2 regions of the Vermiculatibacterium agrestimuris genome follow, and region 1 is predicted to be linked to the other one. Evidence: a T-box and tRNA genes for the amino acid it is inferred to sense, from the RefSeq annotation. Region 1 holds a T-box; the other holds one or more tRNA genes.

Region 1 (15,435 bases):
TGACACTGCCGGCCCGTTTGTGGTAGTATCAAAAAAACTTATTTAAGCGGTGCGTGAGATGGGACGAGACCATGCTGTCTTTGACATTATAATACAAAATCAGCCGCTGGTAAAGCCGCTGATTTTTTCTTTTTCACTGCGTATATATGGAATAAGATTTGGAGGTAGATTGCAATGGAAAAATTCAAGGTAGGTATCATTGGCTGTACGGGCATGGTGGGGCAGCGGTTCATCACCCTGACCTGCGGGCATCCCTGGTTTGAACTCACTGCTCTGGCCGCCAGTGCCCGCAGTGCGGGCAAGCCCTATGGTGAGGCGGTTGCGGGCCGCTGGAAGCTGGAAGTGCCCATGCCCGACGCAGTCAAGGATATGCCGGTGCTGGACGCCGAGGCAGACCTGGAGACGATCGCGGGTCAGGTGGATTTCGTCTTCTCTGCCGTGGATATGAAAAAGGAAGAGATCAAGGCGCTGGAGGAGGCATATGCGAAAGCGGAATGCCCGGTGGTATCCAACAACTCCGCCCACCGCTGGACGCCCGATGTGCCTATGGTGGTGCCGGAGCTGAACCCGGAGCATCTGGACGTTATCCCCGCCCAGCGCAAGCGGTTGGGCACCAAGCGGGGGTTCATCGCCGTCAAATCCAACTGCTCCATCCAGTCCTACGCTCCCGCCCTCTCCCCTCTGCGGGAAAAATTCGGACTGGAGAAGGTATTGGCCTGCACCTATCAGGCCATTTCCGGTGCGGGCAAGAATTTTGAGACTTGGCCCGAGATGGTGGACAATCTGATCCCCTATATTGGCGGCGAGGAGGAAAAGAGCGAGCAGGAGCCGCTGAAGGTCTGGGGCAAGGTGGAAAATGGCGTCATCGTCAATGCGGAAAGCCCCTCCATTACCGCCCAATGTCTTCGGGTACCTGTGACCAACGGCCACACCGCGGCTGTCTTTGTCACATTCAGGAAAAAGCCCTCTATGGAGGAGATGAAAGAGATTTGGGCCAACTTCAAGGGAGTGCCCCAGGAATTGGGCCTGCCCATGGCGCCCAAGCAGTTCTTCCATTACTTTGAAGAGCCTGACCGGCCGCAGGCCAAGCTGGATCGGGATCTGGAAAAGGGCATGGCCATCTCCATCGGCCGCCTTCGTCCCGACACCCAATATGATTACAAATTCGTGTGTTTGTCCCACAACACGCTCCGGGGCGCCGCCGGCGGGGCGGTAGAACTGGCGGAGCTCCTCTGCGCCAAGGGCTATATGGATCGGAAATAATTCTGGCAGCCAGAAAGGATTGATCTTCATGCGGGAACCTGTATTCAGCGGAGCCTGTACTGCAATCGTCACCCCCTTTGACAGCAGCGGCGCGGTAAATTATGAGGCGTTCGGCGCGCTTATTGAGGAGCAGATCGCCGCCGGCATCGATGCCATTTGTGTCTGCGGCACCACCGGCGAGAGCGCGACGATGTCCATTCGGGAACACATCGCCGTGGTAGAGTACTGTGTCAAGCGGGTGGATCACCGGGTGAAGGTGGTGGCCGGCGCAGGCAGCAACGATACCTCTGCGGCCGTCTATCTCTCCCAGCACGCACAGGATTCCGGGGCGGACGCCCTTTTGCTGGTGACGCCCTATTACAACAAGGCCACCCAGAGCGGTCTTATCAAGCATTACGAATATATCGCCGACCGGGTGGAGCTGCCCATTATCCTCTACAACGTGCCTTCCCGTACCGGGGTGAGCTTTACGGCAGAAACCTATAAAAAGCTGTCGGAAAATCCCAAGATCAACGGGGTAAAGGAGGCCAGCGGTAACTTTTCTCTGCTGGCGCACACCCGCTTCCTGTGCGGGAATGACTTCTATATTTGGTCCGGCAATGACGACCAGGTAGTGCCCATGATGAGTCTGGGCGCCCAGGGAGTCATCTCGGTGGCCGCCAACATTGTTCCTCAGGTGATGGTGCGTATGAGCCACCTGTGCCTGGCGGACGACTTTGCCGCCGCCTCCAAGCTCCAAATTGAGTATATGGACTTCATAGACGCGCTCTTTGTGGACGTAAATCCCATCCCTATCAAAACCGCCCTCAATCTGACCGGGCGGAACATGGGCGGCCTGCGGCTTCCCCTGTGCGATATGACGCCGGAGCATTTGGAGCTGCTGCGCTCTTCCATGGTGCGCATGGGCCTGCTGGCCTGAAGATCGGAAAGGACGTTTTACTATGCTGAAGATGCTCATTTCCGGCTGTAACGGACATATGGGGAACGTTGTCGCCCAGATCTGCCAGGAGGCGGGGGATGTGGAGGTGGTGGCCGGCTTCGACCTACTGGGCGCGGAGCGGGAGGACTTCCCTGTTCTCTCTCACCCTGCCGCTTTTCAGGGCGAGGCCGACGCGCTCATCGACTTCTCCTCCCCCGCCGCCCTTCCCGCCCTGCTGGAGTTGGGGGTGAGCCGAAATATTCCCCTGGTGCTGGCCACCACGGGCTATTCCCAGGCGCAGCTCGACGCCATTGACGAGGCAGCCGGGGCTATCCCCATCTTTCGTTCAGGTAATATGTCGCTGGGGATCAATGTGCTCATGGAGTTGGTGAACCGGACAGCGGCGGCCTTGGGAGACAGTTTTGACGTAGAGATCGTAGAGCGTCACCACAGCAGAAAGGTGGACGCCCCCAGCGGTACGGCTCTCATGCTGGCCCAGGCCGCCCGGGAGGCCCTTCCCTACGAGCCGCAATACGTGTATGAGCGCCAAAGCGTCCGAAAGCCCCGGGAAAAGCGGGAGATCGGCATTTCTTCCGTCCGGGGCGGCGGTATCGTGGGCGACCACGAGGTCATTTTTGCCGGCCGGGACGAGGTCATTGAGCTGAAGCATTCCGCAATGAGCCGGGAGGTCTTCGCCTCTGGGGCGCTTCGGGCCGCACGATTCCTGGCGCAGGTCAAACAGCCGGGGCTGTATTCCATGAAGGAACTGGTGGAACAGATCATTTGAATCAAAAGGAGCCGCTGAGAACTCAGCGGCTCCTTTTTGCTGCTTATGTATTGGAGTGGTCGTCTTCCGGCCCGCCGGGGCGCAAAGACCGGCCGTCGGCGTCGATCCCCTTTTCCATCAGACGCCGGTCTGCCCACTCCCGCATCAGAGCATAGAGCACAGCGAAAGTAGGCACGCCCAAGAGCATCCCGGTAAAGCCGAAAAGACCGCCGCCGACCACAATGGCCACCAGCACCCAGATGGCGGAAAGGCCTGTGGAATCACCCAGGATCTTGGGCCCCAGGATATTCCCGTCGAATTGCTGGAGGGCGATGATGAGGATGAGAAACCGCAGGGCGGCCCAGGGATCCACAATGACCAGGATCATTACGCTGGGCACCGCGCCGATGATGGGCCCAAAGAAAGGCACGATATTGGTCACGCCGATGATAACGCTGATCAGTACCGCATAGGGGACGCGAAGGATGGTGGACAGCACAAAGCAGAGAACGCCGATAATGGCGGAATCCAGCAGCTTGCCGTTGATAAAGCCCACAAAGATGGTGTTGGCCCGGCTGGATACCGACAGGATATGGCGCACGCCCTTGGCGGGAAAGAGGGCGTAAATGAGCTTCTTGAGCTGCCCGGAGAGCCGGTTCTTCCCTGACAGCATATAGATGGAGGCGATGAGCGCGGTAAGGGCAGTGACCACGCCGTTTCCGACCGCCACGCCGAAGTTCAGCAGATTTGGCATTGATGAGGTGAGGAAATCAGCGGCTTTACGAATGAGGGTCTGGTAGTCGTCCACAAAGCCGGTGAGGCCTTCCCCCTCCAGACCGAAGCGCTGGATCAGATCCTGAACCATCCGGTTGAGATTCTCCAGATAGATGGATAGATTGTTCACCAAACTGAAGATAGAGGCGCCAACCTGGGGCAGAATAAGCTGAAGAAGCACCATAATGACGGCCAGGGCGATGAGATAGACCGTGACGATGGCCAGCGTCCGCTTGTGCGCACTGTTGTAATAGACCTTCCGCTCAAAAAAGTTGGTGGGGGTATTCAGAAGATAGGCGATGATGAATCCGGCGATAAAGGGGCTGAGCACATCCAAAAACCGGCCCATCAAGGCCTTCACCTGCGGTAGGTGGGTCAAAACCAAATAGAGCAGGATCCCGCCGCATACCACCAGAAGATTGGACAGGCTGCGGCTGTCCAGCTGATACCACTTCCTTGGCCTCTCATCCATGAGCCATCCCTCCTCTTCCTGGATGATAGCACAAAAAGCTTACTGTGTCACCACCCGGTGGAACACTTTTTTGCCTTTCTTAAGAATCAGGCCATCGCCGGCAAAGGCGGCGGGCTCAAAATGGATCGTGGGATCGGTGGCTTTTTCACCGCCAACCTCTACGCCTCCCTGCTCTACCAGCCGGCGGGCTTCCTTTTTGGAAGGGGCGAGGCCGCACTTGAGCATCAGGTCGAGAAGGCCGATGGCGCCCTCGGAAAAATCACTGTCTGCCAGGGTGGTGGAGGGCATATTGGAGCTGTCTCCGCCGCCGGCAAAGAGGGCCCGGGCAGCAGCCTGAACCTTTTTGGCCTCCTCTTCCCCGTGAACCATCTTGGTCAGCTCAAAGGCCAGGATCTCTTTGGCCTCGTTGATCCTGCCGTCAGTCCAGGTGTCCATCTCGTCGATCTGTTCCAAGGGCAGGAAGGTCAGCAGACGGATGCACTTCATCACGTCGGCGTCCCCCACATTGCGCCAGTACTGGTAGAAGTCATAGGGGCTGGTCTTGTTGGGATCCAGCCACACGGCGTTGCCGGCGGTCTTCCCCATCTTGTTGCCCTGGGAGTCGGTGAGGAGGGTAATGGTCATGCAATGAGAATCCTTGCCCAGCTTCCGGCGGATGAGTTCGGTGCCGCCCAGCATATTGCTCCACTGGTCGTTGCCGCCGCACTGCATATTGCAGCCCACTGTCTGGAACATATGATAGAAGTCATAGGACTGCATGATCATATAGTTAAACTCCAGAAAGCTGAGGCCCCGCTCCATGCGCTGCTTGTAGCAGTCGGCCCGAAGCATATTGTTTACCGAGAAGCAGGCACCCACCTCCCGCAGCAGCTCTACATAGTTGAGCCCCAGCAGCCAGTCGGCGTTGTTGAGCATCATGGCCTTGCCTTCGCCGAAGTCGATGAATTTCTCCATCTGCCGCTTAAAGCACTCGGCGTTGTGGTCGATGTCTTCCTTGGTGAGCATTTTCCGCATATCGGTGCGGCCGGAGGGGTCGCCGATCATGGTGGTGCCGCCGCCAATGAGGGCAATGGGCTTGTTGCCCGCCGACTGGAGCCGCCGCATCAGGGTCAGGGCCACAAAGTGGCCGGCCGTCAGGCTGTCCGCCGTGCAGTCAAAGCCGATATAGAAGGTGGCTTTGCCGTTGTTGATAAGCTCCTTGACCTCCTCCTCGCTGGTCACCTGGGCAATGAGGCCCCGGGCCACCAATTCGTCGTAAATCGTCATGTCGATCCATCCTTTCTGTTGTTTCGGGGGCATAAAAAACGCCTCTGTCCCTTTGGGACAGAGGGCGTGATCTTACGCGGTACCACCTCTGGTTTGCCATTTTCTCGCGAAAACGGCCTCATGCCGTGCTTACACACGGCGGCGCTGTAACGGGCACACCCGGCCTACCCTACTGATCTAAAAATGTTGGGGCGGCAGCTCCGAGGGGTATTCTTCCGCACTTTGCCCTCCCCCTTCCACCAAACCGGGGTCTCTCTTTGCGGCAAACGCACGGCCTACTTGGCCTCTTCATCGCTGTAGGCGTATTATAATATGTGGATCTTCATTTGTCAACCATCTTCCGGCCTTCTGGCCACAAGCACATAGCGGTGGACGCGCCCCTCGATAACGCCCCGCTCGTCCAGGATACGCTGGGCTTCCAACAGGCGGTCAAAGCAGGCGTCCACGGAGAAGGCCGGGAACTCCCACTCAATGATCCGGGCGAACCACACCAGGGCCCCTATGTCATAGAATCGGATGGGCCGGAAGCACTCCTCTGCCCTTAAGATCTCAAACCCCGCCGCCTCGAACAGCCGTCTCTGTTCCTGCAGGTTCAGGCCGGGAAAGGGCTTGGGAGTTCCGGGGAGCAGAAGCTCCACCAGTTCCCGGTCGTTGTCCTCCCCCACCTGCTGGGTGATGAAAAATCCACCTTTTTTCAACACCCGTCGCAGTTCTGAAACACGATAATCTCCATGGCGGTTGATAACGATATCGAATTGAGCGTCGTCAAAGGGCATGTGCCCGTAGTCCGTCATCTCCCGAAGGTCGATCCCCAGGGGAAGAAGGGTCTTTCGGCACAGCGCTACATTTGGCGGATAGCCCTCTGTGGCGGCAGTGTTTTCGTAGGGGTGTCCCAAAGACAGCAGGAATTCTCCCCCGCCGGTACCAATGTCGAGCAGCTTCATACCGGGGGTGAGATAGCTTTGAACGATCTCCCGATAATTCCACGGCGGTGTTTCCTGATCATAGCGGCCGGCAAGGTGGGAGAAATCCCAGCCGCGGATGTGGGCCTGGGCCTCCTCCTCTTTCCAAAGCGCTTTCCACTCCTGTACATCCATCGTTTGCCCAACCCCTTTCTTGATATTTTTGCCATTATATCATAAGGCCGACAGGGCAACAACACCTTTTCTTGCCATAGGGGCCGGGATGTGATAAGATGAGACCAAATCATTGTACCGAAGCGGGAGGAATGTTTCGTGTTGTTTGTCCACTACCCCAAATGTACCACCTGTCAAAAGGCCAAGGCATGGCTGGATCGCCGGGGGCTTTCCTGCGAATGCCGAGATATCAAGGCGCAGAATCCCACCCAGGCCGAGCTGCGCGCATGGCACGCCAAAAGCGGCCTTCCTCTGAAACGACTGTTCAACACCAGTGGACTTCAGTATAAGGCCCTGGAGCTGAAGGACAAGCTTCCCACCATGAGCGAAGAGGAGCAGTTCGCCCTTCTCGCCTCCGACGGGATGCTGGTGAGGCGGCCTGTGCTGGTGGGCGAGGACTTCGCCTTCTTCGGCTTTAAGGAGGCCGACTGGGCGGCCCGGCTGGAAAAGAAATGATTGCAATTTGAAGCCCTACAGGGTAAAATATACCTTATTCGAAAGAGAAGGAGCGAATCCGCTATGCCGGAAGAGACAAAGCCTGTCATGAGCCAGAATTTTATCCATGATTTTATTGATGAGGACATCGCCCCCGGCGGACAGTTTGCCGGGATGACCGTCCATACCCGTTTTCCCCCTGAGCCCAACGGTTATCTACACATTGGCCACTGTAAGGCTCTCACCATTGACTTCGGTACGGCGGAAAAGTACGGCGGCCTGTGCAACCTGCGCATGGATGACACCAACCCCACCAAGGAAGACGAGGAGTTTGTGGATGCCATCAAGGAGGACATTCATTGGCTGGGCTTCGACTGGGGCGACCGCTTTTTCTATGGCTCAGACTATTTTGAGGAGGATTACCGCCAGGCGGTTGGCCTGATCAAAAAGGGTTTGGCCTACGTCTGTGAGCTGAGCCCTGAGCAATTTAAGGAGTACCGGGGCAGTATCGGCGTTCCGGCCCGCAGTCCCTACCGGGATCGTCCCATTGAGGAAAGCCTGGATCTCTTTGCCCGGATGCGGGCCGGTGAGTTCCCCAATGGCGCCATGACGCTGCGGGCCAAGATCGACCTGGCCAGCGGCAACTTCAATATGCGCGACCCTGTCCTCTATCGTATCAACCATATGCACCACCACCGGCAGGGGGATAAATGGTGTATTTATCCCATGTACGACTTTGCCCACCCCATCCAGGACGCGCTGGAGGGTATCACCCACTCCCTGTGCTCTCTGGAGTTTGAGGCACACCGTCCCCTTTATAACTGGGTGGTGGAAAACTGCGACCTGCCCTCCAAGCCCCGGCAGATCGAGTTTGCCCGTCTGGGCATCGACCATACCGTTATGAGCAAGCGCAAGCTCCGGGCTTTGGTGGAAGAGGGCAAGGTCTCCGGCTGGGACGATCCCCGTATGCCCACCCTCTGCGGTCTGCGCCGCCGGGGCTATACGCCCCGCTCCATCCGGAACTTCTGCGAGCGTATCGGTGTGGCCAAGGCGGCCAATGTGGTGGAGTACGGCTTTTTGGAGCATTGCCTTCGGGAGGATTTGAACGAGACTGCCTGCCGGGTCATGGCCGTCCTGCGGCCCATCAAGCTGGTCATCACCAACTATCCTGCCGGGCGCAGTGAGGAGTTTGAGGTGGAGAATCTCCCCGGCGATGAGAGCGCCGGTACCCGGAAGGTCACCTTCTCCCGGGAGCTGTGGGTGGAGGCGGAGGATTTCCTGCCTGAGCCGGTGCCCAAGTATAAGCGCCTCTATCCCGGCGGCCCTGAGTGCCGGTTGAAGGGGGCCTATCTCATCAAGTGTGTGGGCTATGAGACCGATGAGGCGGGCAATGTCATTGAGATCGCCGCCGAGTACGATCCCGACAGCCGGGGGGGCGATCCCGCCGATGGCCGCAAGGTCAAGGGCGCCACGCTCCACTGGGTGGACGCCGCCACGGCCCTGGACGCGGAAGTGCGGCTCTACGACAACCTCTTCTCTGACGAGGCGCCCGATGCCGGAGACAAGGACTTTATGGAGTGCTTGAATCCTGACTCCCTGGAGGTGCTTACCGGCTGCAAGGTGGAGGCCGGTCTCTCCTGCCCCAAGGTAGAGGAGCGGTATCAGTTTATGCGTCAGGGCTATTTCTGCGCCGACAGCAAGGACTCCAAGCCCGGCCATCTGGTTTTCAACCGGGCGGTGAGCCTGAAGGACAGCTTCAAATTCTAAGGGTCGAAGGAGGACGCGGCTATGTATCATTTTCGCAACGATTATTCTGAGGGCTGCCATCCCAAAGTCTTGGAGGCCCTGACCGCTGTCAACGGTGAGAGTGTCATCGGTTACGGCGGGGACGATTACTGCAAGTCCGCTGCCGATCTGATCCGCGGACTGTGCGAGGCGCCCAACGCCGATGTGCAGTTCATGGTGGGCGGTACCCAGACCAACTTCGTCACCATCGCTGCGCTTCTGCGGCCGTGGGAGAGCGTCATCTCCCCCACCACCGGTCACATCAACGGCCATGAGGCCGGCGCTGTGGAGGCCACTGGCCACAAGATCCTCCAAGCTCAGGCGCCCGCCAACGGCAAGCTTACCCCCGCCCGTATCCTCCCCATCGTGGAGGCTTGCAAGGACGAGCATGTGACGAAGCCCCGGCTGGTCTATATCTCCGACGCCACGGAGACCGGCGGCGTGTATACCAAGGCGGAGCTGGCCGCCCTTTATCGCTGCTGTCAGGCCAACGACCTGTATCTGTTCCTGGACGGCGCACGTCTGGGCTGTGCCCTGGCCTCGGTGGAGAACGACCTGACTTTGGCAGACATCGCCGCGCTCACCGACGCTTTTTACATCGGCGGCACCAAGAACGGTGCCATGATGGGCGAAGCGCTGGTGGTCACCAACCCGGCGCTGACAGAAAACTTTTTCCGCATGAAAAAGCAGCATGGCGCGGTGCTGGCCAAGGGCTGGCTGTTGGGCGTACAGTTCCAGGCACTGCTGCAGGACGGGCTCTACTTCAAAATTGCCCGAAACGCCGTGGAGGTGGCGCAATATCTGCAGGGCGGCCTTAAAAACTTAGGCATCCCCATGATGACTGAGTCTACCACCAACCAGATCTTCCCCATCGTCCCCAACGAGCTGCTCCCCCATTTGGACAAGCTGTGTACCTATGAAGTCTGGGGCAAGGCGGACAAGAGCCACACCATCATCCGCTTCGTCACATCCTTTGCCACGTCCATGAAGTCCGTGGACGGTTTTCTCAAGGCGCTGAAGGATCTGACGTAAGCGTGGGCGGCCCCTATAAGGAAAAAAGAGGCGCGGTCATATGACCGCGCCTCTTTTCTATTTGTCTCAGGCCTTGCCGTCGCAGCCCAGAACATTGACGATCTTGTCTTTGACGATCTCCTTGATATAGGCCCGGCCGTCCCCCATGTATTGGCGGGGATCAAAGTGATCCGGATGGGCGTCAAAGTGCTCCCGGATCCCGGCGGTCATACCCAAGCGCAGATCGGAGTCGATATTGATCTTGCACACCGCCAGCCGGGCGGCCTGGCGAAGCTGATCCTCCGGTACGCCGATGGCGCCGGGCATCTTGCCGCCGTGGTCGTTGATGATCTTTACGAAGCGCTGCGGTACTGAAGAGGCGCCGTGAAGTACGATGGGGAAGCCGGGCAGCCGCTTGGAGACCTCCTCCAGGATATCGAAACGGAGCTTGGGATCGGTGCCGGGCTTAAACTTGTAGGCGCCGTGGCTGGTGCCGATGGCGATGGCCAGGGAGTCGCAGCCGGTCTTGGAGACGAACTCTTCCACTTCCTCGGGTCTGGTGTAGTGAGAGTCTTCCGCAGAAACCTGTACGTCGTCTTCGATGCCGGCCAGAGCGCCCAGCTCGGCCTCCACCACTACGCCGTGGTCATGGGCATACTCCACCACCTTTTTGGTGATGGCGATATTCTCCTCAAAGGGCTTGGAGGAGGCGTCGATCATCACGGAGGTGAAACCGCCATCCACGCAATCCTTGCAGGTTTCAAAGTCCGCGCCGTGATCCAAATGGAGCACGATGGGCAGACCGGTATCCTCCACGGCGGCCTCCACCAGCTTGCGCAGGTAGACGCCCTTGGCATACTTCCGGGCCCCGGCGGAGGCTTGGAGGATCACGGGGGCCTTCACCTCAGCCGCGGCCTCGGTAATGGCCTGCACGATCTCCATGTTGTTGACATTGAACGCGCCGATGGCATAGCCGCCATCATAGGCTTTGCGGAACATTTCAGCAGATGTGACAAGAGGCATGATCCAAAACTCCTTTATTCTAAATGTTGAGGTTCCAATCAGACAGTTTCCTGTCCGATCATAGTGCGCATAACGGTGTACTTGTCCTCGTCGATCCCCTTCTTCATGCTCAGCGCTTCCCGGATGTCAAAGTCCACATACTGGCTGTTTTGCTGGCACACGACCCGGTCGGTTTGGCCATTGGCCAGAAGCATAACGGCGGAATAGCCCATATGGGTGGCGTTGACACGGTCACGGGCGGAGGGAGCGCCGCCCCGCTGGATATGACCCAGCACGGTGACCCGGGTGTCCAGCGCGGTGGCGTCCTTGATCCTGGACGCCACTTCGTAGGAACTGCCCACGCCCTCGGCCACAATGATCATATAATGGGTGCGGCCGGTGAGCCGGGCACGGCGGATAGGCTCGATCACATCGGCCTCAAAGTCCACGGGCTTTTCCGGGATGAGGACGGCGGTGGCGCCGCAGGACAAGCCCACATAGAGAGCCAGGTGGCCCGCCCGGTGCCCCATGACCTCCACCACGGAGCAGCGCTCGTGGGACTGCATCGTATCCTGGAGCTTGTCGATACACTCCACGGCGGTGTTGCAGGCGGTGTCATAGCCGATGGTGTAGCTGGAGCAGGCGATATCGTTGTCGATGGTGCCGGGCACGCCGATGACGGCGATGCCGTGCTCAGACAAGGCGTGAAGGCCCCGGAAGGTACCGTCGCCGCCGATGCCCACGATGCCGTCCAGGCCCAGGAGCTTGCAGGTATTGACGGCCTTCTGCATGCCGGCCTCGGTACGGAACTCCTCGCTGCGGGCGGAGTAGAGCATGGTGCCGCCCAGCCGGGTGATACCGCTGACCCGGGCGTAGCCCATGACCTCGGCATCTCCGTTGATCAGGCCGTTAAAGCCACGGCGGATGCCCACACATTCAATGCCCAGGTGAGTACAGGTACGCACCACAGCCCGAATGGCGGCATTCATGCCGGGGGCGTCTCCCCCGCTGGTCAAAACGCCGATACGGCGTACTGCGTTCTCCATATCATTATCCCCTTTCATACAGTCAGTTCAGTGTCTTGCTTATCCAATGCGAAAGCGTAACGGTCTATGACCGGCTTGACCGTTTCACATAAGAACCGCTCTACCTGCTGTGGACAGCGGCCGATATATGCCTTGGGATCCAGATGGGCCTGGATCTCCTCCAGGGAAAGGCCCAGCATGGGCTCCTTCGCCATTCGCTCCACCAGGTCGTTGGGCAAACCCAACTCCTTAATAGTATGTCCCGCCTCCAGAGAAAGCTGGCGGATCCGCTCGTGAATGGCCTGTCGGTCGCCGCCCTTCTTTACCGCGTCCATCATGATGTTTTCGGTGGCCATGAAGGGCAGCTCTTCCAGTACGTGCTTTTCGATAACCTTCTCATGGACGATGAGACCGGAGGCCACATTGGTGTAAAGACTCAGAATGGAGTCCACGGCCAAGAATGACTCCGGAACGGAGATGCGCTTGTTGGCTGAGTCGTCCAGCGTCCGCTCAAACCACTGGGTGGCGGCGGTGATGGCTGGATTCGCGGCGTCGGAAAGAACATACCGGGCCAGACCGCAAATACGCTCACAGCGCATTGGGTTGCGCTTATAGGGCATGGCCGAAGAGCCGATCTGTTTGGCCTCGAAGGGCTCCTCCACCTCCTTCAGATGGCATAGAAGCCGCAGGTCGGTGGCAAATTTGCTGGCGGATTGTGCGATGCCGGAGAGGGTGGCCAGAATGGCAGCGTCCACCTTCCGGGAATATGTCTGACCCGAAACGGGGACGACCCGCTGGAAGCCCATCTCGGCGGCGATCTTCTCCTCCAGCGCCTCGACCTTTTCATGGTCGCCGTCAAAGAGCTCCAAAAAGCTGGCCTGGGTTCCGGTGGTGCCCTTGGAGCCCAACAGGGCCAGGCGGTCGATGCGGTACTCCACCTCGTCCAGATCCAGCAGAAGATCGTTCATCCAAAGGGTGGCCCGCTTCCCTACCGTCACCAGCTGGGCGGCCTGGAAGTGGGTATAGCCCAAAGTGGGCAGGGCCTTATAACGATCGGCAAAGGCCGCCAGATAACTCAGCACCTTCACCAATTTATCCCGAAGCAGCGTCAGGCCTTCCCGCATGAGAATGATATCGGTGTTATCCCCTACGTAACAGCTGGTGGCCCCCAGGTGGATGATGGGCATGGCTTTGGGGCACTGCTCCCCATACGCATGGATGTGAGCCATTACATCGTGGCGGAGGGTCTTTTCCCAGCGGTCGGCGGCGTCGTAGTCGATGTCATCCACGTGAGCTTCCAGCTCTGCCACCTGCTGCGCTGTCACAGGCAGGCCCAGTTCCATCTCGCCTCTGGCCAGAGCGACCCAAAGCCGCCGCCAGGTGGAGAACTTTTTGTCCGGGGAGAAGAGATAGCGCATCTCGGCGCTGGCATATCGAGAACAAAGCGGGGTCTCGTAACTGTTTTTGTTCATGGCTCCCTCATTCCTCGTTTCAACGAAAAAGAAAAGACTGGAAACTATTGTACCACAAAAAGGCAGATAGGGGCAACCCCTACCCGCCTTTTTTGTGAAAATTTTATCGATTCAGAAAACGCTCCAACCGGTCAAGCCCTTCCCGGATATTCTCCATAGAGGCGGCGTAGGACCAGCGGACAAAGCCGGGCGCCTCAAAGCCCTCTCCGGGAACCAGGGCGACGAGCCCCTGCTTGAGAAATTCGGTGGCGAAATCCTCTCCACTCTGGATGAGGACGCCGCCAATGGTCTTTCCGATGAGCTTTTCAATGTTCATCATCACATAGAAAGCGCCCTCGGGCTTAATACAGCTCACGCCTTCGATGGCGTTCATCCGCTCCACCATGTAGTTGCGCCGCTCCTCAAAGGCCGCTTTCATGACGGCCACCGCCTCCTGGGAGGCGGTAAGGGCGGTGAGCGCCGCCTTCTGAGAGATCGCACAGGGCGAGCCGGTGGAGTGGCTGACAAAATTGGACATGAGTTTGGCGATGACCGGCTGGGCCAGGGCGTAGCCGATGCGCCAGCCGGTCATCGCGTAAGATTTGGATACACCGTTGATGAGGATGGTGTGCTCCTTGACCTCCTGACTCAGGGAGGCCACGCTGGTAAAGGGCTTTCCATCGTAGATGAGGTTGCAGTAGATCTCGTCGGAGATGATGTAGAGATCGTGCTTGACACACACATCGGCCAGGGCCTTGAGCTGGACAGCATCATAGACCATGCCGGTGGGATTGGAGGGATTATTGAGGATGATGGCCTTGGTTTTGGAGGTGATGGCCCTCTCCAGCTTCTGGGGTGAGAGCTTAAAGTCTTCGTCCTCGGTGGCGCTTACCATCACCGGCGTCCCCCCTACCATGCGGATCAGCTCGTAATAGCTCACCCAGGCGGGTGTGGGCAGGATGACCTCATCTCCGGGATTGACGATGGCTCGAAGGGCCAGATAAACCAGATGCTTGGCGCCGCTGGAGACCACCACTTGATTGGGGGCGTATTCTACGCCGCAGTCAACCTTCATTCTGGCGCAGATCGCCGTCTTCAGATCCAGGTCGCCGGAGGCGGGAGTATAGCGGGTGTAATTATCCCGAATGGCCTGAAAGGCAGCGTCCTTAATGTGGCTGGGGGTGGGAAAATCCGGCTCGCCGGCGGCGAAACCAATGACATCCTGTCCTTCTGCCTTCATCTGCTTGTACAGACTGTCAATGGCCATGGTGGTCGAAGCGCGTACCCCCATGGCGATATGGGAAAGCTCCTTCATCCTTCATTCCTCCTGAAAAACTGGTTCAAACCACCGATATTATAGGTGCGGCCGAGGAAAAAAGCAAGCCCTTTTCCTCAGCTTCTGCGCTTCGGTTCGGTATTCTTCTGATAGAGCAGAAAAAGTCCTTTCAGCAGCAATTCGGGATCCTGCTGGATCGCGTGGCGGCAATAGGGCACCACCTCGTCGGCATAGCATCCGGTGGCGATAATGGCGGCGGTGCATCCGATCTCCTCCTCCAGCCGCTGGAGCATCCCATCCACCAGACTGGCGTTGCCGTAGATGACGCCGGATTGCATTGCGTCCACCGTGTTGTGACCAAGAAGAGACGCTGGGCGCATCAGGGAAATGTGGGGTAGCTCGGCAGCCTGCCGGGACAGGGCCTCCAGTCCTACCCGGACGCCGGGGGCGATAACGCAGCCCTCGTAGACGTTGCCCCGGAGCAGAGAGAAGGTGATGGCGGTGCCGAAGTCCACTACAATGACGGGAGAGGGACTGCGGTCATATTTGTCAATGGCGCCGACACAGTAGGCCACGATATCCGCCCCCAGCTGCGCGTGCATATCGGAGCGGATGTCCAGCCCTGTACGGATACCTGTTCCCACGACAAGGGGCGGCCTGCCGGTGAGGCGCTCTATGGCCTGCGTCAAGGCGGCGGTCACCGGCGGGACAACACTGGCGACAATACCGCCGGTGATCTGCTTCGGCTCTACATGGTAGAGCTGGAACAGAGAGAAGAGCTGAATGGCAAACTGATCGCCTGTAGCGTGAGGATCGGTGGAGCAGGTGGAGCGCAGCGCCAGCTCTCCCCCCTC
Region 2 (15,435 bases), on a different contig from region 1:
GCGGCGGCGCGCCTGCGCGCCCGGGGGGCGCTGTGCTCCTGCTTGCTCCAAAGCGCGTGGAGGCAGCGGTGGATCATCAGGTCGGGATAACGGCGGATGGGAGAGGTGAAGTGGCAGTAATAGGGGGCCGCCAGGCCGAAGTGGCCCAGGTTCTCCGAGGCGTAGCGGGCCTTCATCAGGGAGCGGAGCACCATCATGCTCACCGCCGGGGCCTGGGGCTTGTCCTTCACCGCATCCAGCACCTTCTGGAGGGAGAAATTGTCCGCCTGGCGCAGGGAGAGGCCCAGGGGAGCCAGCATGGCCTTCAAATTTTCTGTCTTCTCCAGGGAGGGCTTCTCGTGCACCCGGTAGACCGCGGGCGATTTCAGATCAAAGAGATGCCTTGCCACCGTCTCATTGGCGGCGAGCATAAAATCCTCGATGAGCTTTTCGCTCACCCCCTGACTGCGGGAGACGACCTCCACAGGGGAGCCGTTTTCGTCGCAGAGGATATAGCTCTCCCGGCTCTCCAGCTCCAGACCGCCCCGGTTTCGGCGGCGTTTTTCCAGCGCCTTGGCCAGTTGGGCCATATCCCGGAGCATGGGGAGGATGTTCTGGTAGCGCTGGGTGAGGGCCTCGTCACAGCCGGGGGCGAGCAGGGCGTTGCAGTCAGAGTAGGTCATCCGCTCGGTGGAGCGGATGACGCTGGGGACGATATCGTGGCCCAGGATGGCCCCGGTCTTGTCCATGGTCATGAAGCAGGACAGGGTGAGCCGATCCACCCCGGGATTCAGGGAGCAGATGCCGTTGGAGAGCTCCACGGGGAGCATGGGGATGACCTGGTCGGCAAAGTAGACCGAGGTGCCCCGGGCAAAGGCCTCCTCATCCAGAGCGGAGCCGGGGGTGACGTAGTGGCTGACGTCGGCAATGTGTACCCCCAGCACCCAGTTGCCCGCCTCGTCCCTTTCCAGGCTTACGGCGTCGTCCAGATCCTTGGAGGAGGCGCCGTCGATGGTGATGACGGTCTTTTCCCGCAGATCCCGCCGGTCCTGGAGGGCAGCGGCAGAGACCTGCTGGCGGACGGCGGCGGCCTCAGCGAGCACCGGGTCGGGAAAGGCGCGCTCAATGCCCTGCTGACAGAGAATGGCCTCGGTGGAGGCCTGGCGGCTGCCCGCAGGGCCAAAGGTCTTTTTCAGTGTGCCCAGGGGCGGGAGCAGGGAGGAACCGTAGCTGGTGACGGTCACGGCGGCCTTTTCCCCGGCCTGGACATGGGCGCCCCGGCTGAGCTTGATCAGGCCGGGGAGCCGTTCGTTGTCCGGGCGCAGCCACAGTGCGCGGTCGGCCTTGAGGATCACGCCGGTAACCAGCTCGTTGCCCCGCTGGAGGATGCGCTTGACCTTGGCGCAGGGCCGGCCGGGACGGCGGGGATCCTCTCCGGTGGGCACGGCCTCCACCGTATCTCCGTCCCAGGCCCCGGCGGTGTCTCCGGGTGGGACGAAGTAGTCGCCGGCTTTGGCGGCGCTGCCCTCGGGGATAAAGAAGCCGAAGCCCTTGCCCGAGCCTTGGAAGCGGCCGGTGATGGGAGAGCTGTTATCCATAAAAAAGAGACCTCATTTCTCATGATCTTCTCCCGCTCATTGTAATCAATTTTGGGAGGCTTTAAAAGCCGGCCACAGTTTTTCTGCGGGAGAGGGCGGTTTGACCAAAGAAAAAGCCCTCCCGTGTGGGAGGGCTTTTGGGGGATTGCTTACACCAGCGCCAGTACCAGACAGACCACCATGAAGACGATGGCCACCCACTTTGTCCAGCGGGCCAGCTTGGCGTCCAGGCTCTTGGCTTTGTTCTTGGACAGGAAGGTGTCCGCGCCGCCGGAGATGGCGCCGTTGAGGCCGGCGGTCTTGCCCTCCTGGAGCAGGACGACGGCGATGAGGAACAAAGAGAGCAAAAACAGGACAATGGAGAGAAGCAGCTGAGGAATATTCATTGGTTCATCGTTCCTTTCCGCCCGAAGGCGAAGTGATTTCATATGATAGGAATTATAGTGTAGCACACCCCGATGGAAAATGCAAGCACGAATTATAAATAGCCTCTTTTTTTGATTTTGCCGCTGTGATACTACCCTTTTTGACAAGAGCATGCTATAATGATAAAAAATGCTGGTAAATGGGGGCGCTGGTATGAAGACAATGGTGATCGGCATTGCGGGGGGCACCGGCTCAGGCAAGACCACCCTGACGGAGACCTTGAAGGATCGGTTCGGGCCGGATATCTCGGTGCTCTACCACGACAATTACTACAAAAGCCACTCGGATATGCCCTATGAGGAGCGCAGCAAGCTCAACTATGACCACCCCGACGCCTTTGACACCGGCCTTTTGGTGCGGGACTTGCGCACCCTGTGCCAGGGGGAGAGCATCCAGTGTCCCACCTACGACTACACCATCCATGACCGCTCCACCGTGACGGTGGAGGTAAAACCCGCCCGGGTCATCGTGGTGGAGGGCATCCTCATCTTTGAAAACCGGGCCCTCCGGGAGCTGATGGACATTAAGATCTTTGTGGACACCGACGCCGATGTGCGCATCCTGCGCCGGCTGCTCCGGGACGTGAAGGAGCGGGGGCGGACGCTGGATTCGGTGGTAGAGCAGTATTTGAACACGGTAAAGCCCATGCACGAGGCGTTTGTGGAGCCATCCAAGAAATACGCGGACATCATCGTGCCCACCGGCGGGCGCAACCTGGTGGCCCAGGAGATGCTGGTGGAGCGCATCAGAAGGCACATGGAAAAGCAAGAGCTATGAAAAAAGGCCGGAGCCTCACAGGCTCCGGCCTTCTTTTTGTTTTCTTACAGCTTGGCCAGTTCCGCCGCAGTCTTAGCGGCCAGCCGGGCGTTGTTGAACACCAGCTGAATGTTGGAGTCCAGACTGTCCCCGCCGGTAATGTCCTTGATCTTGGCCAGCAGGAAGGGGGTGGTCTCCTTGCCGTGGATGCCCTGGGCCTTGGCCTGTGCCACAGCGTCGTCGATGGCCTTGTTGATGACGGTAGGATCCATGGAGTATTCTTCGGGGATGGGGTTGGTCACCAGCATGCCGCCGCCCAGGCCCAGCTCGTTCTGGACGTGGAAGGCCTTCGCCAGTTCGGCGGGGGTGTCGATCTCGTAGTCCACGCCGAAGCCGCTGCTGCGGGTATAGAAGGCGGGCAGCTCCTTCGTGCCGTAGCCGATGACGGGCACGCCGTGGGTCTCCAGATACTCCAGGGTGAGGCCCAGATCCAGAATGGACTTGGCTCCGGCGCACACCACCATCACCGGGGTGTGGGCCAGCTCCTCCAGGTCGGCGGAGACGTCCATGGTGGTCTCCGCCCCCCGGTGGACACCGCCGATGCCGCCGGTGGCGAAGATCCGGATGCCCGCCATGTGGGCGATGATCATGGTGGTGGTGACGGTGGTGGCGCCGTCCTCTCCCCGGGCCAGGAGCACCGCCAGGTCACGGCGGCTGGCCTTGGTGACCTCCAGGCCCTTCTTGCCCAGGTGTTCGATCTCCTCCTTGGTGCAGCCCGCCTTCAGCCGGCCGCCGATGATGGCGATGGTGGCGGGGACGGCGCCGTTTTCCCGGATGATCTCCTCCACCTTCAGGGCGGTCTCCACATTCTGGGGATAGGGCATGCCGTGGGAGATGATGGTGGACTCCAGCGCCACTACGGGCTTGCCGTGGGCGACGGCCTCGGCCACCTCGGGGGAAACGTCCAGATACTTGTTGAGATTCATTGGGATTACCTCCATATATAATAATTTGATCGGATCACAATGGAATGGTTCAAAGCCCAGCCCGGGCACGGACGGCCTGGGCGCTCATGGCGGGGTTGATGGTCTCTGCGCCCTCAATGGCGATGGCGGCGGCCCCTTGGGCCAGGCGGGCGGTCTCGGCAAGGCCGGTGCCCTCCAGGTAGGCCCAGGCCAGGGCGGCCATAAAGGCGTCCCCCGCCCCGGTGGCGTTGACCATGCTGGCCTTGAGGCAGCTTTGATGGACGGCTCCGCTGTGGTCGGCGGCGTAGACCCCGTCGGAGCCCAGGGAGATGAACACCCGGTGGAGACCCGTATCCAGCAGGGCCTGGGCGCACCGTGCCAGGCTCGCCTCGTCGGTGATGGCCACCCCGGAGAGAAGCTCCGCCTCCAGACGGTTGGGCTTGAGGGTGTGGAGCTTTCCCAGCACCGGCGAGAGCTTCACAGCCTTGGCGGTGGAGACCGGGTCGGCAAAAATGGGAGCCTTCACGTTCTCACACAGCCAGCGGATGGACGCTTCCGGGATATTGGTATCCACCACCACCACCTGGGCGTTGTCCAGAAGGGCCCGGCGGCTTTGGAGATAGGCGGGCGTCACATGGGCGTAGATGTCCATGTCGCTGACCGCCAGCGCCATGTCCCCGTCGGGGCCGGAGAGGAAGAGGTAGGTGGAGGTGGCCTCCCCCGGCACCTGAAGGGCCTGGGAGATGTCGATGCCCAGTTCGCCGCAGGAGGCGGCGATCTTCTGGGCGTAGAGGTCGTCGCCGAAGGCGGTGAGCAGCCGCACGTCCAGACCCAGCAGAGCCATGTTGTGGGCGATGTTCCGCCCCACGCCCCCCAGACTCATACGCACCTTGCCGGGGTTGGAGTCGGCGGCGACCAGCGGCGCGGCGGCGCGGCCGCCGATGTCCATGTTCACCCCGCCCACCACCGCGGCGTAGCTGGGGGTGCGCAGCACGTAGCCCTTTCCCGCCAGGTAGCCTTTCTTGGTCAGGTTGGAGATGTGCACCGCCACGGACGAGCGGGTGATCCCCGCCTTGTCCGCCAGCTCCTGCTGGGAGATCATGGGGTTCTCCGCGATCCAGTTGAGTATTTCCCGCTCCCGCTGGGTCATGGGGCCACCTCCTAAGCGTTTACCTATGTTATAATCATATGCTTATATATACGCCTTGTCAAGGGGGAATGGAAAATTTTATCCCATCCAAGTATCCCGCCAAAACTGCCGGATATCCAAAGAGGGTGGACGCCCGGCGCTTTTTAGCCTATAATGTGAGGAAATGGAAGGAGGCGTTGGGACTATGAAGCAGGCCCTGCTGTTTGACGATAGAAACGGCGCTGTGATACGCGCCATGACCGGCGGCGTTCTGGGGGTGGCCTTTTACCTACTGCTGTCCTGGCTGACCCAGCCCGGCTCCCTTTTCGGCGGGCCTATGGGTCTGGACTTTACCTTCTGCTTCAACTCCAACGTGCCGGAGGTTTTGGGGGCGGCCTTGGGCTTTCTCCTCTGGTTCTTCTTTGGGGCCCAGGCCGGCCTTTCCACCCTCCCCTTCGCCGATGGGGGAAAGTCCCTTCTCCTCCGCTCCCTGGCCCATTTCGGAGCCATGACTCTGACCATGTGGGCCTGGGTGATGCTGAACTTCACCTATGAGCCTCTCCCCGGCCTGATCCTCTCCTTTCAGCTGCCCCTCACCCTCATTTATATTCTCATCTGGCTGGGCCGCTGGGTGGGCTGGTATGCCGAAGTGGGGCAGAGCCGGGAAAGGCTGGGTCTCACCGGCGGACGTTCCCCTCTGAAATGGCGGGAGACCCTGCCCCACATAGGCTTTGCCGCGGTGTTGTGCTTTGCGGTGCCCACCGTTCTGCGGCTGTGCGGCGCCCACGATGTGCCCGTCCTGTCCGGCCTTCTCTATCCCCATCTGCTGCTGCCCGTTGTGGGGTTCTGCTCCGGATATTCCCTGGGCAGGCGGCGGGGCTTTTGTCCTCTCTATCCTCTGGCCTGTGTGATATCCGTTTCCCTCTTTGTCCTGACGGCCAAGCTCTATTCCAATATGGCGGACGGGGCGCTGCTCCTCATTGCCCTCTGCTTTCCGCTGGCGGGCAGCGCCCTGGGTGCGCTGATGCGGCTTTGGCGGCGGGAAAGGATGAGAAAGGACTTGTAAAATGTTGGGGAATTCCTTATAATAGGGTTACTTTATAATTCTACAAAGAGGTAGAGAGGAAGTAACTGCTATGGAACGTACGCACATCGCCCGAATTTTTGCCGACCAGGAGTCCTTCGGCGGGAAGACGGTCACCGTCTGCGGCTGGGCCCGCACCATCCGGGACATGAAGAACTTCGGCTTTGTGGAGCTCAACGACGGCTCCTGCTTCAAAAACCTCCAGGTGGTCATGGAGGCGGAAAAGCTCAGCAATTATAAGGAGATCGCCGCCCAGAACGTGGGCGCCGCCCTCATTGTGAAGGGTACGGTGACCCTCACGCCCCAGGCCAAGCAGCCGCTGGAGCTGAAGGCGGACGTCATTGAGGTGGAGGGGGCCTCCACCCCCGACTATCCCCTGCAGAAAAAGCGCCACAGCGTGGAGTTCCTGCGCACCATCCAGCACCTGCGCCCCCGCACCAATCTCTTTTCCGCCACCTACCGGGTGCGCTCCGCGGCGGCCTACGCCATCCATAACTTCTTCCAGCAGCGGGGCTTTGTCTATGTTCATACCCCCATTATCACCTGCTCCGACGCCGAGGGGGCCGGCGAGATGTTCCGGGTGACCACCCTGGACATGGAGGATCTGCCCCGCACCGAGGAGGGCAAGGTGGACTTTTCCCAGGACTTCTTCGGCAAGGGGGCCAGTCTCACCGTCTCCGGCCAGCTCAACGCCGAGAACTTTGCCATGGCTTTCGGGGATGTGTACACCTTCGGCCCCACCTTCCGGGCGGAGAAGTCCAACACCCAGCGCCACGCCGCCGAGTTCTGGATGATCGAGCCGGAGATGGCCTTCTGTGACCTCAAGGGCTACATGGATGTGGCCGAGGACATGATCAAGTCCGTCATCCGCCAGGTCATGGAAAGATGCCCCGATGAGATGGCCTTCTTTAACTCCTTTGTGGACAAGGGCCTTATCGAGCGGCTGGAGCACGTGGCCGCCTCGGATTTCGGCCGGGTGACCTACACCGAGGCCATCGAGATCCTGGAAAAGTCCGGGGCGAAGTTTGAGTACCCCGTGTCCTGGGGCTGCGACCTTCAGACCGAACACGAGCGGTATCTCACCGAGCAGCATTTCAAAAAGCCGGTGTTCGTCACCGACTACCCCAAGGAGATCAAGGCCTTCTATATGCGCGCCAACGACGACGGCAAGACCGTGGCCGCCGCCGACTGCCTGGTGCCCGGCATCGGGGAGATCATCGGCGGCTCCCAGCGCGAGGAGCGGCTGGAGCTGCTGGAGGGCCGCATCAAGGAGCTGGGGATGGATCCCGAGAGCTACTGGTGGTACTGTGACCTGCGCCGGTACGGCTCCTGCCGCCACGCCGGCTTCGGCCTGGGTTTCGAGCGGCTGGTGATGTATCTCACCGGCGTGAGCAACATCCGGGATGTGCTTCCCCATCCCCGCACGGTGGGCAGCGCGGACTTCTGAGACAGGACAGAAACGACGAGAAAAAAGACCGGCTGGACATTGTCCAACCGGTCTTTTTCTGTTTTCAAAAGGGGAGGGGAAGTCCCGGTTATGGGACTTCCCCTCTTTTATTTTTCCGGGAAATTTTTTTAGTTGTATTGCCTCCAAGGAAAAACCGTGATACTATCTACGTTAAATAGAACATCTGTTCTATTTAACCGCCTCCACGCACTGGATGCCTCGTTCCTCCAGTGCCGCCTTCATGTCGGCCGGGGTAGCCAGCTTTGCCGTTTTGTACCCCTTGTAAAACACGGTCTTTGTTTTTCCGGTGGTCTTTACGACCCTTATCCGCAAATTGAAAGACATCTGGTGCGTCAGCTCCCAGGGATTGTAGTGCAGCTCCACACGGTCGATCTCGTCAAAGGGGATGGGGTAGGGAAGGCCGGTGTTCAGCACCAGCTTGCCCTCCTCAAAGAAAAAAGCGCCTGCGTTGGCCTTGTTTTTGTATTTGCTTCTGGCGTAAAACATGTACACCACAAAGGCCATGACTGGCAGCATTCCAATGTAATAGATGAAAACTGGCATGGCGGAACCCCCTCCTGATAGGTTGTACCCAGTTTATCATATCTGGAAATCGTTTGCAAGGCGCTCCCGGGGGCGGGGGTGCAGACGCAAAAAAGTCGCCGCAGGCGATTGCCCACGGCGACTTGGTGGAGGAGGGTGGATTCGAACCACCGAAGCGATACGCAACAGATTTACAGTCTGCCCCATTTGGCCACTCTGGAACTCCTCCATTGGAGCTGGTTGACGGACTTGAACCCCCGACCTGCTGATTACAAATCAGCTGCTCTACCAACTGAGCTAAACCAGCATGTCAAGCGGCTGTCCAACAGCAGAAATTATTCTACCAGATACATAGGAGGTTGTCAAGAAAAAGTTGATGAGTTTGGAAAGAGGAGAGAGAGAATGACGTTAATGGAATTGTCGGTGAGCTACCGCCAGCAGGCCGACGTGCTGCGGCACCGGATCCAGCTGGTGTCCGAGCTGCCGGCACGCACGGCGGAGGAGCGGATGATGAAGACCGAGCGCCTGCGGCTTTTGGAGGCCATGCGCCGGGACGTGCGGGATGTGGCGGTGATCTGCGAGCGGTATTACGACCGAAGCTACCGGAGAAATGAGCGCTACACCCTCTGAAAAGGGCAGACGGAAAAGAGAAAAGGAGGACGTTGAACATGGCGGGAACCAGATACAGAAGAGGCGGGATCTATGCGGCGGACATGGCGCGGTACGCCCGGATGATCTCAGAGGAGAACACCAATACCGAGGAGCTGGACAGAGTGAAGATCGCCCTGTGGCGGGCCCTTCACGAGGACATTACGGAAAAGCAGCGGCGGTACCTGCTGCTCTATTACGCCGAGGGGATGAAGATGTCCGAGATCGGCGCGCAGATGGGGGTGGACAAGTCCACCGTCTCCCGCACCATCAAGCGGGGAGAGGATCGCCTGCGGCGGTGCCTGCGCTACGGCGCCAAGCGCTTTCTGCTGGACGAGGCCTCGGCGTGAGGAGGCTTGCAAGACCGGGGAAGGTATGGTAGAATCATCTCACTATAAAATGAGGTGGGAGAGCATGGATTATCAGGCGGTTTTGTTCGACTTTGACTATACCCTGGCCGACGCCACGCAGTCCATTTACGAGGGCTACTGTTACAGCTTTGGAGAGATGGGACTTCCCGTCCCCAGCCTGGAGCGGGTGCGGGAGATGGTGGGCTATATCCTGGAGGATTCCTACACCATGCTCACCGGGGATAAAGACCCCGTCCGGCGCGCCGAGTGCCGGCGGCTGTTTCAAGAGAAGGTGGGCGGCCGCCAGGCGGAGAAGACGGTGCTTTGCACCGGTGCGGCGGAGCTGCTCCACGCCCTCCGGGACAGCGGGGTGAAGATGGGCATCATCAGCAGCAAGCGCAGTTCCACGCTGCGGGAGATCCTGGAGTACCACCACCTGATGGATCTGATGGAGCTGGTGGTGGGGCCCGACATGGTGAAACGGCCAAAACCGGATCCCGAGGGGCTGGAGCGGGCTGTCGAGCTTCTGGGTGTGGACAAGGCGGGGGCGCTCTACTGCGGCGATACCATCATCGACGCGGCCACGGGCCAGGCGGCGGGAGTGGATTTTTCCGCGGTGCTCAACGGCGTCACTCCGGCCGCGGCCTTTGCGCCCTATCCCCATGTACATATCGCCCCAGACCTTGTGGAGCTGAAGGCCTGGCTGGGCGTGTGAGAGAAAAAGAGATCCCCGGACGCGGTTTGCGTCCGGGGATCTCTTTTTTGTCAGAAAATGTTTAGCCTTTCTTCACTCCATCGAAAAGAAAACTTGAGCAGACCCTGCTAAAATGGCTTCACCGAAAAAAAGGAGGCCAAGTGATGGAACCCATTTTGAATGTAGAAGCCCTGACCAAGACATACGGCGGAAAAGGGAACCGCACCAATGCCCTGCGGGGCCTGAGCTTTGCGGTGGCTCCGGGGGAGTTTGTGGGCATCATGGGCCCCTCGGGCAGCGGGAAGACCACCCTGCTCAACTGCGTGTCCACCATCGACGCGCCCACCTCCGGACGCATCGCGGTGGACGGGGTGTCTCTGACCAAGCTGCGGGGGAAGGCCCTCAGTAAGTTCCGCCGGGAGCGGCTGGGGTTCATCTTTCAGGACTGCAATCTGCTGGATACCCTGACGGGGCTGGAGAATATCGCCCTGGCGCTTACCATAGGAAAGGCCGATCCCAGAACGGTGGAGAGCCGCTCCAGGCAGGCCGCCCGGCTGCTGGGAGTGGAGGAGGTGCTGGACAAGTTCCCCTACCAGATGTCCGGGGGGCAGCAGCAGCGCCTGGCGGCGGCCCGGGCCATGGTGACCCACCCCGCCCTGGTGCTGGCCGACGAGCCCACGGGCGCCCTGGACTCCAAGTCCGCGGGGCTTTTGCTGGAGCAGATGGAGCAGCTGAACCGGGAGGAGGGCGCCACCATCCTCATGGTCACCCACGACGCCTTTGCCGCCTCCTGGTGCACGCGCATCCTCTTCCTCCGGGACGGGGAGCTGTTCCAGGAGCTGCACCGCGGGGAGGGGGAGGACAGGCAGAGCTTCTTCCGGGAGATCTTGTCCGTGGTAAGCCAGTTGGGAGGTGAGGGCGGCCATGAGCGGTAAGCTGGCGTTTCGCAATGTGCGGCGGAGCATCCGGGACTACGCCGTCTACTTTATCACCCTCACCTTCGGGGTATGTCTTTTCTATGTGTTCAGCGCTTTGGACGGCCAGAGCGTGATGCAGTTTCTGGCCAAGAACAACAACCCCAATGTGGAGGCCATCTTTGTGCTGGTGGGGGTGTTCTCCGCCTTTGTGGCGGTGGTGCTGGCGGGGCTGATCCTCTACGCCAACCAGTTTTTGATGAAGCGGCGCAAGAGGGAACTGGGGACCTATGCCCTTTTGGGAATGCCCACGGGGCGCGTGGCCCGGCTGCTGGTCATGGAGACCCTGTTCATCGGCCTTGCCGCCCTCCTCTCGGGTATCGCCTTGGGCATTTTGGGGTCCTGGGCCCTGGATAAGCTGACGGTGGCCATGTTTTTGGCCACGCCCGGGGATATCTTCACCTTCTCCATCTCCTGGGCGGCGGCGGGAAAAACAGCCCTTTACTTCGGGGTCATCTTCCTGCTGGTGATGGCCTTCACCGGGGTTTCTGTCTCCCGGGCCAGGCTCATCGACCTCATCCGCTCGGGGCGGACCAACGAGGAGGTGGCCCAGCGGCCCCTGGCCCTTTCGGTGGCCCTGTTTCTATTGGGGGTCGTGTCCTTGGGGACGGCCTACGCCATCCTTCTCAGCCGGGGACTGCTGCGCATCGACCTTCTCTGGTTTATCATGCTGGGGCTGGGGACCTTGGGGACCTTTCTCATCTTCCGGTCCCTGTCCGGGTTCCTGCTCCGGATGACCAAGGGCCATGCGGGGTATTACAAGGGCCTCAATATGTTCGTGCTGCGGCAGTGGAGCGGAAAGGTGCACACCAACTGCGCCTCCAACACGGTCATCTCCATCCTCCTGCTGCTGGCCATGGGGGTCACCGCCTGCTCGGTGGGGCTCAACGACACCATCACCGCCACGGTGGGTGGCCAGACCCCCTACGACCTGACGGTGCTCAACTACGGCCGGGAGGGAGAATACGAGGAGGCGGACATCCCCGCCCTTTTCCAGGCCGCCGGGTTGGACACCCAGGCGTGCTTTGCCTCGGTGGAGAGCGTCACCGTCTACTACAATGACGAGACCGTCACCGGCTGGCCGGAGGCGGGGGTCTACGCCGCCATCGGCCTGAGCCGCTACAACGAACTGATGGAGGCGCGGAAGCTGCCCCTTCTGACCGAGGACGCCCTTCCCCGGCGGACCCCCGACGCCATCGTCAACGGTCCCGCCGCCGACGGGATCGTGGTGGTCCCCGACGCCATGCTCTCCCAGCTCCGGCCCCGGCGGCAGATGGTGAATATCAATTACGCCGGGAACGTCTCCCAAGTGGACGACCTGGTCCGCATGTCCCTGGACGAGGCGGAGGACTTCCCCGCCGGGCTGGACATCATGATGAACTACAAGCTGGACAACTACTACGACCTGATGGGGGCCAAGATCCTGGTGCTCTATATGGGCCTCTATCTGGGGCTGGTGTTCCTGCTCGCCGCGGCGGCGGTGCTGGCCCTTCAGCAGCTGAGCCAGGCGGCGGACAACGCGGCGCGCTATGAGCTGCTGGGCAAGCTGGGCGCCCCGGAGGGGATGCGGCGGAAGGCGCTGGTGTCCCAGGTGGCGCTGGCCTTCCTCCTTCCCCTGGCCCTGGGAGTCATCCACACCTTTGTGGGTATGCGGGCGGCCAACGAGATCATCTATTCAGTGGGTCACGTGGACTCAGTCCATGCCAGTTTGCTGACGGCGGTGTTCCTGCTGGTCATTTACGGCGGCTATTTCCTGTGTACCTGCCTGGGGGCCTGGCGGGCTGTGAAGGGCGGGAAGAGCGCCTAGAGAAAATAAAAAGAGAGCGCAAAACCGTATGCCGCGGTTTTGCGCTCTCTTTTGTCTTAAGGGGGAGGTCACAGCTCCGTCTCCAGGGGCTGGCGGATGGTGTACCGGTCCTCCCGCAGCCGTGTCATGATCCGGTTTACCGCGGTGGCGTTGGGGATGAGATCCACCCGGCCCACCACCTGCCGCAGCTCCAGATTGGCCAGAAGGGCATAGGCGTTCTGGCCGGTGACGTTGCTCTGCCAGCAGGCCCAGCCTGAGGCGGTGAGGCTGTCGGTGAGGGCGGCCGGGGCGGAGACGATGCGGGTGCGCACCCGGGCGATGTGGGTCAAAAGCTCGTTGCCCCGCTCCAGCTGCGCCAGGGCGGCGTCCAGATCCCCGTCTACGATAAGCCCCACAGAGTGGCCCAGGGCCAGCGCCCGGCGCACCTGGGCGCTCTGGGCGGAGAGGGAGTCGGGGGTGAAGAGGAAGAGGGCGTGCACCCCTGAGGGGAAGAGAGCGGTGAGGTCGCTGTCGGCGTCAGAGGCGTTAATGGCCAGGTATACCCGCACATCCTCCTTGCTGTCCTGCCCGCCAGGGGCGGTCGTGGGGGCGGTCGTGGGGGTGGGGGAGACGCTGGAGGCGGGGACAGGGAGGGATTCCCGGCTTTGGATGATGTTGTTGTACCGGGTGGTCATATGGAGGGTGACAGAGCTTAAAAAGCTGCTGTCCGAGGCGGTGGCCGCCGAGTTGGTGATGCGGATGAGGGTGCCCCGGTCGGCGGTGGGCAGGAAGGAGTAATTGAGCCCGAAGAAGCCGCACACAGCGGCGGCGGGGACGTAGGGGATGCCGTTACGGAGTATGGCCGGCCAGTTCAGGGAGTTGCCCTGGCCGTCCACACAGGTGTTGTTGTTGATGGTGAAAGTGAGCCGGCCGGAGAGGGCGTAAAGCGTGAGGACGGCGCCCCGATCCTGACTGATGCCGTAATAGACCCCCAGATCCACCCCCGAGCTGTCCTTGTCAAAGACGGTGTAGGGCACATAGATCACGCCGCCGTTGGAGATGGGCAGGGTGCCGTTGGGCAGATCGCACATCCGGTCGTTCACCGCCAGAAGGTACACCGGCTCAGAGGAGACGGAGTTGGCGGGGATGGCCAGGGCCAACAACAGGGCCGCGGCGCACAAAAGCGTCCCAAAACGCCGCTTCATGGGCATACCTCCTTTCCGAAGTGTGGGCGGTGGGGGGAGAGGATGCGCTCCGGAGCTTATTCTTCCGCAAGAAGCATCTCTTCAAAGGTCTTTGCGTCCATGGTCTCGTGCTCCAGCAGATACCCGGCCACCTTGTCCAGGTAGGCCCGGTCCCGCTTGAGGATGGTCTCGCAGGTTTGATAGGCCCTGTCCAGCAGGGCCTTGACCTCCTCGTCGATAAGGGCGGCGACCTCCTCGGAGTAGGTCTTGGCCTGGGCCATGCTGCGGCCGATAAAGACCTCGTCGTGGCCGGAGTCGAAGACCACGTTGCCCAGCTTATCGCTCATGCCGTAGCGCATGACCATGTTCCGGGCGATGTTGCTGGCGGTCTGCAGGTCGCTGCCCGCCCCGGTGGAGATGTCCCCCAGCACCAGCTGCTCAGCGCAGCGGCCGCCCAGGCAGACGGCGATGCGGTCGGTGAGCTCCGCCTTGGACAGGAAGGACTTATCCTCCTTGGGCAGGTGGATGGTCATGCCGCCGGCCATGCCCCGGGGGACAATAGTAATCTGATGCACCGGATCCTGGGTGGGCAGGGCGTGGATGACCAGAGCGTGGCCCGCCTCGTGGTAAGCGGTGAGCTTCCGCTCCCGCTCGATGACCACCCGGCTCTTCTTCTCGGGGCCGGCCAGGACTTTGATGACGGACTGCTGGAAGTCGTCCATGGAGATGAACTTCTGCCGCGCTCCGGCGGCCCGGAGGGCAGCCTCGTTGCAGAGGTTTTCCAGGTCGGCGCCGGTAAAGCCGGCGGTGGTCTTGGCCAGGATGGCCAGATCCACGTCCTCGCTGAGGGGCTTGTTGCGGGTGTGAACCTTCAGGATCTCCTCCCGGCCCTTCACGTCGGGGGCGCCCACATAGACCTGCCGGTCAAAACGGCCGGGACGGAGAAGGGCGGGGTCCAGAATGTCCACCCGGTTGGTGGCGGCCAGAACAACAACGCCCTCGTTGGCGGCAAAGCCGTCCATCTCCACCAGAAGCTGGTTCAGGGTCTGCTCCCGCTCGTCGTGGCCGCCGCCCAGGCCCGCGCCCCGCTGGCGGCCTACGGCGTCGATCTCGTCGATGAAGACGATAGCGGGGGAGTCCTTCTTGGCCTGGTCAAAGAGGTCGCGGACGCGGGAGGCGCCCACGCCCACATAGAGCTCCACAAAGTCGGAGCCGGAGATGGACAGAAAGCCCACCCCGGCCTCGCCGGCCACGGCCTTGGCCAGGAGGGTCTTGCCGGTGCCCGGAGGGCCTACCAGCAGGATGCCCTTGGGGATCCGGGCGCCTAACTCCAGGTAGCGCTGGGGATCCTTGAGGAAGTCCACCACCTCCTGAAGCTCAGCCTTTTCCTCATCGGCCCCCGCCACGTCGGCAAAGGTGACCTTCTTCCCCTCGCCGTCGGCGGTGCGGGTGCGGGCCCGGCTGAACCGGCCCGGGTTGGGGCCGCCTGCGCCGCTGCCGCCCCCCGCCTGCCGGGCCATCATGTTGTACCACAGAAGACCGAACAGGCCGATGATGGCCACCCAGGGCAGGAAGGAGACCCACCAGGGGACGGTGGTGGAGGAGGGATAGTCGTAGTCGGTGAGAAGGCCGGCCCGATCCTGGGCGGCCAGGGTGTCGTTGAACTCCAGATAGAACAGCTCCGTGGAATAGAGCTTGGTGGTGACGGTGTCCTGGCCCTTCCAGGGCTGCTTGAGCTTCATGGTCAGCACGTTGTTCTTGATGCGCACCTCGCTGACCTGCTGGGTCTCGATGAGGGAGCGGATGTCCGCCCAGGAGGGAGACTCAGAGGCGTCCAGCCCACGGAGGGCGAAGACGGTGACCAGCAGGATC

Evidence for each region. A T-box is a leader RNA that pairs with one kind of tRNA and senses whether it is charged. The one in region 1 lies ahead of tyrS (tyrosine--tRNA ligase), so its partner is inferred to be a tRNA-Tyr.
Region 2: it encodes a tRNA-Tyr, which carries the amino acid that the T-box ahead of tyrS (tyrosine--tRNA ligase) is inferred to sense. The anticodon was not compared.

What each region holds. Positions count from the first base shown of each region.
Region 1 is NZ_CALPCU010000001.1:213,387-228,821, forward strand. Features, by position in the region: gene asd (aspartate-semialdehyde dehydrogenase) at 175-1,263, shown strand; gene dapA (4-hydroxy-tetrahydrodipicolinate synthase) at 1,292-2,182, shown strand; gene dapB (4-hydroxy-tetrahydrodipicolinate reductase) at 2,205-2,969, shown strand; gene NFR87_RS01085 (AI-2E family transporter) at 3,013-4,194, opposite strand; gene tyrS (tyrosine--tRNA ligase) at 4,234-5,460, opposite strand; T-box leader at 5,518-5,761, opposite strand; gene NFR87_RS01095 (class I SAM-dependent methyltransferase) at 5,790-6,557, opposite strand; gene NFR87_RS01100 (arsenate reductase family protein) at 6,696-7,052, shown strand; gene NFR87_RS01105 (glutamine--tRNA ligase/YqeY domain fusion protein) at 7,116-8,798, shown strand; gene NFR87_RS01110 (threonine aldolase family protein) at 8,820-9,848, shown strand; gene fba (class II fructose-1,6-bisphosphate aldolase) at 9,915-10,850, opposite strand; gene NFR87_RS01120 (ATP-dependent 6-phosphofructokinase) at 10,889-11,875, opposite strand; gene purB (adenylosuccinate lyase) at 11,890-13,326, opposite strand; gene NFR87_RS01130 (pyridoxal phosphate-dependent aminotransferase) at 13,430-14,620, opposite strand; gene NFR87_RS01135 (type III pantothenate kinase) at 14,698-15,435, opposite strand, start outside.
Region 2 is NZ_CALPCU010000002.1:29,741-45,175, reverse strand. Features, by position in the region: gene rnr (ribonuclease R) at 1-1,577, opposite strand, end outside; gene secG (preprotein translocase subunit SecG) at 1,727-1,963, opposite strand; gene udk (uridine kinase) at 2,157-2,780, shown strand; gene NFR87_RS01375 (pseudouridine-5'-phosphate glycosidase) at 2,825-3,745, opposite strand; gene NFR87_RS01370 (PfkB family carbohydrate kinase) at 3,795-4,874, opposite strand; gene NFR87_RS01365 (DUF3021 family protein) at 5,059-5,919, shown strand; gene asnS (asparagine--tRNA ligase) at 5,990-7,384, shown strand; gene NFR87_RS01355 (hypothetical protein) at 7,574-7,948, opposite strand; tRNA gene NFR87_RS01350 (tRNA-Tyr) at 8,072-8,156, opposite strand; tRNA gene NFR87_RS01345 (tRNA-Thr) at 8,159-8,234, opposite strand; gene NFR87_RS01340 (hypothetical protein) at 8,330-8,557, shown strand; gene NFR87_RS01335 (sigma-70 family RNA polymerase sigma factor) at 8,596-8,925, shown strand; gene NFR87_RS01330 (HAD family hydrolase) at 8,990-9,640, shown strand; gene NFR87_RS01325 (ABC transporter ATP-binding protein) at 9,784-10,554, shown strand; gene NFR87_RS01320 (FtsX-like permease family protein) at 10,544-12,400, shown strand; gene NFR87_RS01315 (hypothetical protein) at 12,469-13,584, opposite strand; gene ftsH (ATP-dependent zinc metalloprotease FtsH) at 13,641-15,435, opposite strand, start outside.